Regions from separate parts of the Photobacterium sp. GSS17 genome, predicted to be linked through region 1. Evidence: riboswitches for the same ligand, from Rfam matches in the RefSeq annotation. Region 1 holds a riboswitch; the other holds the start of a gene.

What was found. A riboswitch is a leader RNA that binds a small molecule or an ion and turns the genes downstream of it on or off. The one in region 1 is predicted to bind cyclic di-GMP.
Region 2: it holds a riboswitch for cyclic di-GMP, as region 1 does, so the genes downstream of both, PGW97_RS11030 (lytic polysaccharide monooxygenase) here and PGW97_RS06330 (TfoX/Sxy family DNA transformation protein) in region 1, are expected to answer to the same signal.

What each region holds. Positions count from the first base shown of each region.
Region 1 is NZ_CP117517.1:1,429,670-1,435,703, forward strand. It holds gene PGW97_RS06315 (FAD-dependent oxidoreductase) at 1-978, opposite strand, end outside; gene PGW97_RS06320 (carboxymuconolactone decarboxylase family protein) at 1,011-1,631, opposite strand; gene PGW97_RS06325 (hypothetical protein) at 1,770-2,174, opposite strand; gene PGW97_RS06330 (TfoX/Sxy family DNA transformation protein) at 2,374-2,964, opposite strand; cyclic di-GMP riboswitch class I at 3,088-3,194, opposite strand; gene purR (HTH-type transcriptional repressor PurR) at 3,398-4,405, opposite strand; gene PGW97_RS06340 (heme ABC transporter ATP-binding protein) at 4,931-5,869, opposite strand; gene PGW97_RS06345 (FecCD family ABC transporter permease) at 5,866-6,034, opposite strand, start outside.
Region 2 is NZ_CP117517.1:2,474,848-2,480,881, reverse strand. It holds gene PGW97_RS11050 (type II secretion system F family protein) at 1-776, shown strand, start outside; gene PGW97_RS11045 (tetratricopeptide repeat protein) at 827-1,627, shown strand; gene PGW97_RS11040 (DUF3613 domain-containing protein) at 1,624-2,067, shown strand; gene PGW97_RS11035 (pilus assembly protein TadG-related protein) at 2,081-3,928, shown strand; cyclic di-GMP riboswitch class I at 4,055-4,188, shown strand; gene PGW97_RS11030 (lytic polysaccharide monooxygenase) at 4,250-5,479, shown strand; gene yiaY (L-threonine dehydrogenase) at 5,834-6,034, shown strand, end outside.

The DNA of each region.
Region 1 (6,034 bases):
CCGGTTGATAACGTGGCGTACCCGTGCCATCACCGCGGCAAAGTCAACCTGAGGAGCGGTGGCCTGAATACCAAACCGACTCGCGTTGTTGATTTCAGACATGGCATGCGCGGCTCGAATAATGGCTTTTGACGGTACACAACCAGTATTCAGGCAGTCGCCGCCCATTTTCTCTTTCTCAATCAGGGTCACTTTAGCTTTTACGGCGGCCGCGATATATGCACTGACCAGTCCGCCAGCACCTGCACCGATAACCACCATGTTCTGATCAAATTGTGCGGGTTTCGTCCAGTCGGCGTAAAGTCGTTGACGACTGATGATGTGCATGACTGCTTTGGCTGAAAATGGGAAGACACCGAGCAACATCAGAGACACCAATACCGGCAGGGAAATAATCCCGCTCAGGCTCTCAATCTGACCTAATTGGGTACCTGCATTCAGGTAAACAACCGTTCCCGCCAGCATGCCCAACTGGCTCACAACATAAAATTTTCGGGTCGTGATAGGGGTCAGCCCCATCAGCAGATTAACCAGGAAAAACGGAAAAATAGGAATCAAACGCAGTGTAAACAGATAGAAAGCCCCATCTTTTTTGACTCCGGCATTGATGGCGCTCAGTCGCTTACTGAAACGGCTCTGCACCCAGTCATGCAAAATATAGCGACTGAACAGAAATGCCAGTGTTGCGCCGATGGTGCTAGCGAACGACACCAGCAACAGACTCCACCAGAAACCAAACAAGGCGGCCCCCAGCAAAGTCATAATGACGGCCCCCGGTAGGGAAAGCGCGGTCACGACCACATACACCATAAAATACAGCACACTGGACAGCAGTGGCTGGGCGAGGATGGTATCCCGCAAAACCTGTTGCTGAGCCTTGGCATGTTCAAGCGTCAGGTATTGCCCTAAATCGAGGGCGTACCACAGTACAAACAGCAGGCTGACCAGCAGGATCGTGATAACTTTCTTTTTATTGATGGCGGGCTTTTTGTCCACCACAGGTTTATTCGTCATAACGGCTTCCTGTTAGCATCCTTGTCGGCCTGAACGGTGTTTGTGGTCGGAGTTGTGTCAGATTCTGAAGCCGAAGGCTGAATGGGTAGCGAACAGAAGCCTTGCTCTGGTACATCCAGCGCAGTATTGAACTTGGCCGACAAGTTCTGGAAGGCAATCAGGGCAGTGAGCTCTACTAAGGCATCTTCGTCGAACCACTGTTTAAGACTAACCAGCATGGAATCCGTGACTCGTTGCCCGGTGACAGTGACGGCTTCCACATAGGTCAGAACGGCATGTTCACATTCATCAAAATGCTCACTTTGTTGCCAATGTGCCAGCGCTTTGATTTTCTCGACAGACTGGCAACGTTCTGCCAGTCGCATGCCGTTGGCATCGACACAGAAGGCACAATCATTGAGTTGGGAGACCCGGACACACACCAGCGAGCGAATCACCGGGGAGAGGGGAGAAGAACGGCGATCCAGATAACCAAAAAATCCGGCGACCAGCCAAAATAAAGGCGGACGTCTACCCCACAGTAAAGCAGGATTCAGCACTTTGCCGAAGTGCCGCTGTTGGAGCCAGAGCAGGGGTCTGATCAGAACGGAGTAACGCTTTTTAGCCGAAATACGCACAGGAACCTCTTTTTCGTCGGTGTGTCGTGTAACTGTCTGAGTCCAATATAAAGATCATGGATCATTTTATCGGTAAATATCAGACAAAGACCTGATAAAGAGGTAAAAAATTTCAGTCGCTAATGAAAATAGCAGAAATCAGGATTGATCGATGGAAATTCGTACAGGAATGGATTGCGGCTGGTTAGCCACCTGATTGCGACTGCTTGGTGCATCGGTGATCAGAATATAGCCACAAGCGATAATCGGGGCGACAGACAACAACATGGTTTTACCAATATGGTAATTACGATACCAATACTTTCTAGCGCGGATTTTGAGGAGTAGTCCCCAGACGAATAAAGTGACGTTTAACACGGTAATCGACAGTAACACATCATGCATAGCCACCGGTGAAGCCACTTGTTGGCTGACCAATAAATAGACAACCACAGGCGGAAGCAGGCTAATAAGAACCACCGCTCGCATCAGGCGTGGCCATTTGCCAAACTTATCCTTGAACATCTGTTCATTTTGTCCTGGGAAAGGTTGGGAATAGTTCATATAACCTCCGGTGTTTTACATCCGGCTAATTCTACAATTGCCCTCATTGAATAAAAGTGTGTTGCCGAATTAATAAGCAGCTTTGTGAGTTAATTCAATGTTTGACAGGGAATGACATTATTCTGTCATTGCAGAGCCAAAAATATGTTGGGAATAAAAAAGAGATCCGAAGATCTCTTTTATATGTGTTAGGTTGCGATTAACTTAATTTCGCAAGAAGTTCTGAGCGCCGCTCTTTCGGGATAACAGACCAGTGCTTGCCACTGATTGCTCCTTCCAAAGCCCACAGTAAGTCGATACTTACTTCGCCTTCATGAGTGCTCTGTAGCGCTTTATACGCATTCAGGGCACCGGCTTCGTACAGCTCATCCACTGTGGTTATTCCGGCTTTTTTCAACATCCTCTCATTCGCCAGGCGAAGATTGGGTAAATCTTTGATTCGATTGGGAGAGGTGTTATTTTTTATTTCTTTATCTGCTTTAGCGGCAGATAAAGACAATTTCGCCTGAGCCAGAATTTTATCAGTATCGTCCCACCACTCTTCAGGAATGGCATAATGTTTGGTTACAACAGGAAAGCCACGTTTCTTATATACATAAGGTTTCATTCCTGCGGATTTATATTCCTTTTCATTGTCGGCATTCGCCCGTAAATGCAGTTTGTCATTTACCACGAGTGCAAACATTGTTTCGCCAGAAAATATGCCAAAGCCGCCAAACATTGAGCGTGATTTGACGTTATCGAAATTATTAAAAAGGCGTAATGAATCTTTGAGTACTGGTTTGTCCATGCGTCTTCTCGGTGAATTGTTACTAGGTCACCTAACAACGAGCGAGGATTCAAGAATAGCAGAGTTGTAAAACGAACTGTCAGGGAAAAGTGAAATTATTTCCTGATGTTATCTGCTATATCCATCGGCAACCCCGCTACCATAAGTTGACTGCTTTAAAAATAAAACTGCCTACTCTTAGGCCGGAAGCTTTGCGTCCCTACCTTTCGATAGGTTTGCCTTGTTCGTGACACCTAAAGCATATCTCAGAAGATTATTTTGAACTTGCTCCCAACTTTTAAAGTGTGATATTGCTCCCAGTAATATCTCACAATTTTTATAGTGATATACTTCTAATGTTGTGAATTTATTACTGTTTAAGTCAAAAGTGGTACAAAAAAACCGGAGATAAAAATCTCCGGTTTGTCATACATTTGTCATCAAGTTATGCATATCAGCTGTTCAGGTTACGCACTGATTTGCGAACGACCAGTTCTGGTATCATTTCAAAAACCTGATGCTCGTGTTCTTTGTTCTTCACGCGATCCATCAGAATCTCAACCGCACTCTTACCCAAACGGCGTTTAGGCTGGTGGATCGTGGTCAGTGGCGGTGAAAAATACGGTGCCAGGTCGATGTTATCGTAGCCAATGATCGACATATCGTCAGGTACACGGATACCGGCTTGCTCAAATGTACTGATCATGCCCATCGCCATGATGTCATTGAAGCAGAAAATCGCGGTTGGACGCTTTTCCATTGCCATAAATGTGTTGGCCGCTTTTACCGCAGATTCACATTCGAAGTCACCTTCCAGAATCCAGTCTTCATTGATGTCTAGTCCGGCTTCTGTCATTGCCTTGCGGAAACCTTTCAGGCGTTCGCGACAGGCCGCTTTTTCTGCGTGGCCAGTCAGACAGCCAATTTCCTTATGACCGTGCTCAATAAAGAATTTGGTTGCCACGTAGCCGCCAAGTTCAGCATTGTCCTGAATTTTATCGGTGTGCGGGCTTTCCGGACCCCAGTCCATGATCACCATCGGCAGATCTTTCTGGCGCTCCAGCAGTTCCAATAGTTGCTCGTCAAGATCCGAACACATCACCAGCAGGCCATCTACCCGTTTTTCGGCCAGCATACGCAGGTAATCTCTTTGCTTTTCCAGGTTACCTTCGGTGTTACACAGAATCAGCGTATAGCCTTCACCGTAGCAATATTCTTCAACGCCGTGGACAACTTCAGCGAAAAACGGGTTGGTCGATTTGGTTACCAGCATGCCGATGGTGCGGGTTGTATTGCACTTCAGGCTTCGTGCTACGGCACTTGGTGCGTAGTTCAGCTCTTCAACCGCCGCGAGAACTTTCTTCTGTGTTGCTTCAGCCACGAAGCGTGTTTTGTTGATCACGTGTGAAACGGTGGTGGTTGAAACACCAGCCATACGTGCAACATCTTTAATCGTTGCCATAGTTATTCTTCTAGTGAATGGGTCCGCAGACCTTTAAATTGAATGCATTACCTAAGAGGACAGTGATGAGTTGCGATGTCAGGGATGCCATTCACTATTCTGTTAGGTGGAATTACCAGAAACGCCAAAAGGCCGCATCTCGAACGGGCGGCTTCATCTCTGATAACAAAAAATCGTACCCGCGCTAATAAAACGCGTTGCATGGATCATTTGCATTGTTTAATCGCTTGCGATCACATTTTACTGAGTGTGGCCAATAGTGCAATGTTTCTGGCCAAAGTCATGGATATTAATTGACAGTTATCAATATTTTGCTTGTAACAAGGCTCTACGCTGCAATTTATTGTTATGGTAATAACTTGATTTGAAACAAATTTAATATCCTGCAATAAATCAGTTTGCATGGAATAAAAATACCGGTTGTGCTTGCTGCGCGACAACCGGTACTAATTTCGCTCAATCAACGATGTTTCCGCTCTTATAAAACCGTGGTCTTTTCACTTGAAGCGGCGTTATCACTCTGCTTCACGAGGTTTGATTGATAGTAATAGCGGCTCTGTTTTCTGCCTTTTTTCTGTCTGCGTTTTCACCGGCCGGTAACACGACAGGGTAGCCGTCGACCGGGTGGTGGCTGATGCATACCGGCCAGCCATATACGGTTTCAATGAGCGATTCGCTTAACGCATGCTGCGGGCTACCATCTGCCTGGATTTTGCCGTTGTTCATGATAACTAACCGGTCAGCGTACTGAGCAGCAAGGTTCAGATCATGGATGACGACGATGACCGCCGCGCCGGCCCGAGCCATGTCTCTGGCGACGCGTAACGTGTTGTGCTGATGCGCCAGATCTAACGCTGAGGTCGGTTCATCAAGCATCAGAACGCACTGTTCGCCCGCCTGACTTAATTGTGTCAGCACGCGGGCAAAATGAACCCGCTGTTTTTCTCCGCCGGATAAGGTCGGGTACAGACGTGAAGACAGGGCAGTCACGTCTACCTGCGCCATTTTTTCACTGGCAATTTTTCGGGTACGGGCCTGCGAGATATTGAGAGGCAAAGCCCCCAGAGCCACCACTTCTTCAGCCGTGAAGGCAAATGTCAGACTGCTGTGCTGCGGCAGGATGCCGAGATGCTGAGCCAGCTGATGGGGTGGCCAGTTTTGTCGGTTGCGGCCGAAATAGCAGATTTCCCCTGGCACGCTCCGTTCACCACACAGAACTTTCAGCAGGGTACTTTTCCCTGCGCCGTTGGGGCCTAACAGTGCAGTCAGCTCGCCTGAGCGAATGTCGATCGAGAAGTCGTCCAGAATCACTTTGTCGCCCAGACTGAGGTTCAAACCCGTGACGCTGACTGCTACGGGCTCTGTTACCACAATTGGCTTTGTTACCAAAGACGAGCGGTTGGCCGAATCTGCTGGCTGGCGTGCAAAGGACGAAGCGTTCACGGTTGTTGGATTGTCACTCATGACAGTTTGCCCTTTTGCTTAACTAACAGTGTGATGAAAAATGGCGCGCCAATTAACGCGGTGATGATGCCAACAGGAAGCTCTGACGGTGCCGCGACAACGCGCGCCAGCATGTCAGCAATCAGGAGCAGTAAAGCGCCAAGCAAAGCGGACAGCGGAAGCAGG
Region 2 (6,034 bases), 1.0 Mb from region 1:
TGGGTAAAACCGGACGGCGTGAAGCGGTGATACAACAGAGTCAGGCTTTGTGGAGTCGCACCAAACGGCAGCAGATCCCTTCCCTGGCAGAAGTGCAGCAATTATTGCGCAAGGCGGGGTATATATCGAACCGGGAGCAGACGCTTTGCCTGATGAAACTGCTGGTGACATGGCTGCTAATCCAGTTGCTGGTGGTGATCCCAGTGGTTCAGGGGCAGATCGCCACGGAACAGATGCTGAGTCTACTGGTGATCAGTCTGGCGGGAGGGCTGTACGGTGCCCTGCAATGGCTGAAGCAGAAAGTTGCACAGCGTTCCCGGATCATTGATGAAGAGCTGGTTGTGGGACTCCAGATGATGAAAACCTTGTGGGATGTGGGCTTGTCACTGGAAAGTATTTTGCGAGCCTACTGCCGGGAATTGGGAAATCTGACCCCTGAGCTCACTAAAGAGATGCAGCTTGCGCTGAATAAAATTGAGGCCGGACAGGAGCGCTCAGCCGTGTTCTCCGTGCTTGCCCGTTCAACAGATTCTCAGGGGTTGCAGGATGTCCTGACGATGTTTGCTCAGGTTTCGGATTCCGGCGGCAGCCTGTCGACCTCATTGACTCAGCTGACATTGCTGCTGCGAGATCGACGTCGTACGCAACTGCAGGAGAAAGTCACCAAGTTGTCAGGGCGGATGTCGGTGGTGATGATGATTTTTCTGTTCCCGGCGCTGTTTGTGGTGCTGGCGGGGCCGGGCATGATAGCACTTAGCCAGGCAATCGGTTTTTAAACGCTTTCAGTCGATGCTCTGAGAGCCGTGATTATCAGCATGGAGGCAGGATGGAAATGCAACCCTGTATTTTGAATTGCCGCAAACTTAAATCGCTGCGGCTGGCAACGATCTTCATGGTGACAGGCCTGGTGGGATTAACCGGATGCGCCGGAAAACCTGCAGACACTCAGGCCAGCATGACCAAGCCGGTCGGGGCATGTGGTCAGCAGATTTCTGCCGGAGAAGGCATGTCGCTTTCTCTGATCCAGCAGCAAATTCAGAAAGGCCAGTATTACTCTGCGCTGGCGGAACTGGCGGTGTTACCGGACTCATCGCCCGACAGTCTGCTGATGCAGGCAGACAGTTATCGTAAGCTCGGCAAGTGGGCGGATGCCGAACCCTTATATACCCGACTGGTGGATACCTGCCTGAGTGGCAAAGCCTATCACGGCCTCGGGTTGATTGCGGCCTATCAGGGCAAGGTATCCCCGGCTGTGAAGCTACTGGAAAAAGCAGCCAGAGTGTCTCCTGTCTCAGCGAACATCCGCAATGATCTGGGCTTTCTGATGCTGGTAACTGGTCAGGATAGTCTGGCTTATGATGAACTGCGCACCGCGCTGGAACTTAACCCAGACCATCAGACCGCAGCCAGAAATTTATGGTTTTTACTGCTCAAGACCCACCGAACGGCGCAGGCTGAGACCCTGGCACAGCGCTATCGCTGGGCCGAGCAGGATCAGCAGGACATGCTGGCGGCCATTGCCCGGTTTCGGCCATTGGATCTGAACCAGGATCCGGCAAGCCGCGAAGGTGGCACTTCGGTGAGCAAGCGTGGTTATTCGTTACTGACGCAGGAGGCTTGGCAATGACAAAAGGCATACACCGTATCACTGGTGGGGATCATATCTTGGGCCGTCTGGTTGATGCCCTGTTGGTGGTGTTTTTACTGGGTACGACAGCAGTCAGCCCGACAATCAGGGCTGAAGCAGGACAAACGTTTCAGCAAAAGCCTCAGCAAAAATCTCGGCAAGAACCTCCGCAAGAAAAAAGCACATTGAATGCTGCGCGCCCGGAATACGTGCCAGTGAGGGGCTCGGGCTCTTATCACGAGGCGGGTTTGGTGCCAATACAGCGCCCTAAAACCACGACGCAGATATGGCTCGAACTGCAGGCGAGCGGCAAGCTGGCGACAGAATATAACGATGCGGTGTTGCCGCAGGCTGCCGAGCAGACTGAGCAGCGAATGCTGAACAGTTTTACCACCCCCATTCCGGCCAAATTTATATCTGATTCTATGGGCGGCAGCTAGGAAGGATACCAATATGTCGGTGCGCATCGGTGGTGGTATCAGAAAGCGGCAGCAGGGAGCTGTCGGGAGCGGGCTTATTCTGCTGATGATAGCAATGGCCGTATTTTTAGCGCTGGCAGTCGATACCGGGCGATTGTTCTGGGAACAACGACGACTGCAGCAACAGGCTGATCTTGCGGCATTAAGTCTGGGGCGAAGCGGTTGTTATCTCCACGGAGTCAGCCAGAAAAGTGCCATGGAAGCGACGGCTAAATCGGTTCTGGCGGCGAATGGCTTTGACACCAGTAGTGCCAGTTATCGGGTTGATGTCGGCACAGCCAGTATTCACGATAATCACTGGGTGATCGAGACCGGTACTAAGAGCGCATTTCAGGACGCCGCGCGGGTGACCATCAGCAAAAAGGTGGCTGCCAGTCTGTTTCCCCGTCTGCTTTCTGACTCTTCTGACGCCCAGATGATCACCTTGTCAGCTCAGGCGGGGATCAATAAAAAAGCGAAAGTCGGTTTCGGCGTTGGCTCAACGCTGGTCAATGTCGGGTTGACCAATTCCATTCTCGGCGCGGCACTGGGCGGAAACCTGACACTGGTGTCGTATGATGAGCTGGTCAACACCCGAATCGGACTGGGAACCTTGGTTGCTGCAATGAATCAAGAGGAGCCGCTGGGTGGCGACTCGCTGGAACAACAACTCGATCAGTTGCTGGTCAAAGAGTTGTCTATCGCGCAGCTGATAGACGTGTTGATCACCCAAGTTGGAGCGACGTCAGAAGCCGGTCAGGCTCTTTCCCAGATCCGTAGTGTGGCCAGTGTGTCTTCCCTGCCGTTAATCACCCTGAACGGATTTCTGACGCTGGCCAACGGGAGTGATGACAGTGAAATAGTGGCTATTCATCAAGCGGCGCTCGCTGCCAGCCTGTCTTTATATGATCTTGTTTACGCATCTGTGCTGGCTGCGGTCAATCTCGACAGCCGTACCTTGTCATTGGCGGGAGGTGAGCTGGATCTGGCATCACTGTTGGCACCGTTAACGGAAATCCGTCTGACAGTGACGCAGCCGCCGCAATTTAAAATGGGGTTGCTGCCATCTCAGGAAAATGACGGGTTCGTTAACGCGGTAAAAACCGCCCAAATAGAGCTGGATTTAAAGGTTAATGCGTTGAGTCTGCTGAGCAGTCTGGATCTGGGGATTATTACGGTGAAAAGCAGTGTCCTTGGGGTCAAGGTTGTGGCAGCAGAAGCCGAAACCCGGCTGCTGGATGTGTCTGGCTGTCAGTGGAGTCAGCAACATACCGTCACGTTTGATTTTGCTACCAAACCCTCGGTGGCAACGATTTTCGTTGGTGATGGTGGGGCAGAAGGCAATGCCGACGATTTCGGTGATATCAGTCAGCCGTTCTCGGTTGTGGTTGATATTCCGGCGCTGTATTCAGATTTGCTGGCGGTAGAAGTCGGGGCCAGTTTTCCGAATGCATCGGCGGCATTTCAGCCTCACAGTGAGCGCTTGACTGCTACCGATATGCTGCCCAAACAATACGCGCAGGTAGCTTCCGGCACCTTGTCTGAGACCGTATCCGGGGCAACCTTGTCTGCCAATTTGAAAACCGCTGACACGGGTGAAGACGTTGATAAAGGTTTGTTAGGAGGCTTGCTTGGTGGTCTTCTGGGGAGTCTGCTGAATGTACTTAACTTGGCATTAAGCCTGATAGACAGTGTGCTGCTTCCCGCTATTTTGCATGATGTGTTGATGCCGGTGGTGACGGAGGTGGTTGATCCTCTGCTGAAAGCTTTGGGGGTATCGGTGGGGCAGGCCGATGTGTTTGTCAGCGATTTCGAACTGGAAGGCGGGGCATTGATCGAATGACAGGTAAGGCGTAAACAAGGAAGCTCACAATAAGGACGAAACGCCATTGATAAAGAGAACGGGATCACCCTTCCAGAGTTGTCGTAGGGAATTGTTCTGACAGGAAAAATCACTATAACTAGTGCGGTCAGCTAAAGGCAAAGAATCTGAAAGGGTTCGACGCAAAGCCACCGGCCTAACAAGCGCAGATTGCACGACTATTCATACGCTATCCGGCGTGGTTACTTGTCGCTGTGCTTTATGGCAGCGGGGCTACCTGATTAAGAAAGCACGGCTTTCTTCACATAGCTGGCTTCCCAACGAATTAACTGGAAGCACATCATGAAAAAACGTTTTTCCTTATCATTGAGCGCCGCTACGGTGATGGCCTTGATTCCGTTACAGGTCAGTGCGCACGGCTACACCGATTTTCCCAAAGCCCGGCAAATGTTTTGCGTAGAAGATGGCGGGTATTACTGGCCGACAGACGGCTCTGGCATTCCGAACCAGGCATGTCGGGCCATTTTTCAGGAATCCGGCGCCTATCCATTTGTTCAGAATCATGAGTTCTCTGCCAATGTGGCGGACTACACCGACTTGAATGCCGTGAAGGCTGTGGTTGCTGACGGGCAGCTCTGTTATGGCTCGGATCCCAAAAAGAGCGGCATGGGGGTTGCCTCAGGCCAATGGCAGCGGACTGCAATGCAATCCGGTGAGACGTTTCAGCTCAAGTTTCGTGCTACGGCACCGCACAACCCGAGTTTCTGGGAAATTTACCTGTCTAAACCGTCTTACAATGCGGCGCACAGCCGCTTGGCTTGGGACGATGTCGAGCTGATTGCCAAACACGGCAATATCGCGAAAACCCAGATAGACGGTCAGGATTACTATGTGATGAACGTGACACTGCCAGCAGGCCGTTCTGGAGATGCGACTCTGCTGACACGCTGGCAGCGGGATGATGCCGCCGGGGAGGGATTCTATAACTGCAGTGATATCCGTTTCGACGGTGACGCACTGCCAGTTGAATGGCAGCCTTTGGGCGCGTTGATCCCGCAGGGGTTGGAGGCTCAGGTTGGTGATCAGGTGCTGTTCCGTATTTTTGATGGTTCAGGGCAGGAGGTGGTTGAAGTTACGCTTCCTGTAACGGCTGCCAATCAGAGCGTCCATCTGTGGTCGTATGAACTGGCACTAAAGGTCAATGAGCAGTACCACGCAATCACGCAGTTGGGGATGCTGCAACCAACCGGAGAGATCTGGTTTGATCAATCCGATCTGTACGGCAATCAGGTGTATGTGACTAACCGTGATTACCGTTATGCCCTGGATATTCGCGACGGTGAAGTGATCCCGCCGGATCCTGTTGAGCCAAGTGAACCAAGCGAATACGATTTTGTTTACCCCGACAATATTGGCAGTTACGAGCCGGGTAAAACCGTGGTGCTGAGCCGGGACGGCAGCACATACCAATGTCGGCCATTTCCGGAAGGCGGATGGTGTAACATCAATTCGGCCTCACATTATGAGCCGGGTTATGGTTCGAACTGGCAGGATGCCTGGTTGAAACTGTAATCAACCGCTGAAATTCAGAGAAAAGCGCTGGCACAGTCCGGCGCTTTTTTATACCTGAAAGTTCACGAAAATCAGTATGAAACGTCAATGACAGGAAAGTCAGTGTTTACAGTAAAAAACAATGAATCCTGTTTTAAACGGGATTAGTGATCCGCTTCAAATTAATTTGGTTGCATATCTCGGCAACTTGAATACCTTGCTCAAGATCAATTTGTTGCACATTAATTTGGTGGTAGCTTCTACCCCGCTGGAGTTACACAAGACTGATTACAGGTAGCTTGATCTAAGCCAATCAGTCTCTTGGCCGTTGGTAAGCTAAAGTAATGAGTATTTGATAATTATGGAGAATTATAAATGAGCACTGCGTTCTTTATTCCTACAGTAAACCTCATGGGCGCTGGCTGCCTGACTGAAGCGGCGGATGCAATTAAAGGTCATGGCTTTAAAAAAGCATTGATCGTCACTGACAAAATTCTCAGCCAAATTGGCATGGTTAAGCAAGTTGCTGACCTGCTGGCAGAGCGAAATGTTGAGTCTGTTGTTTTCGACGGGACA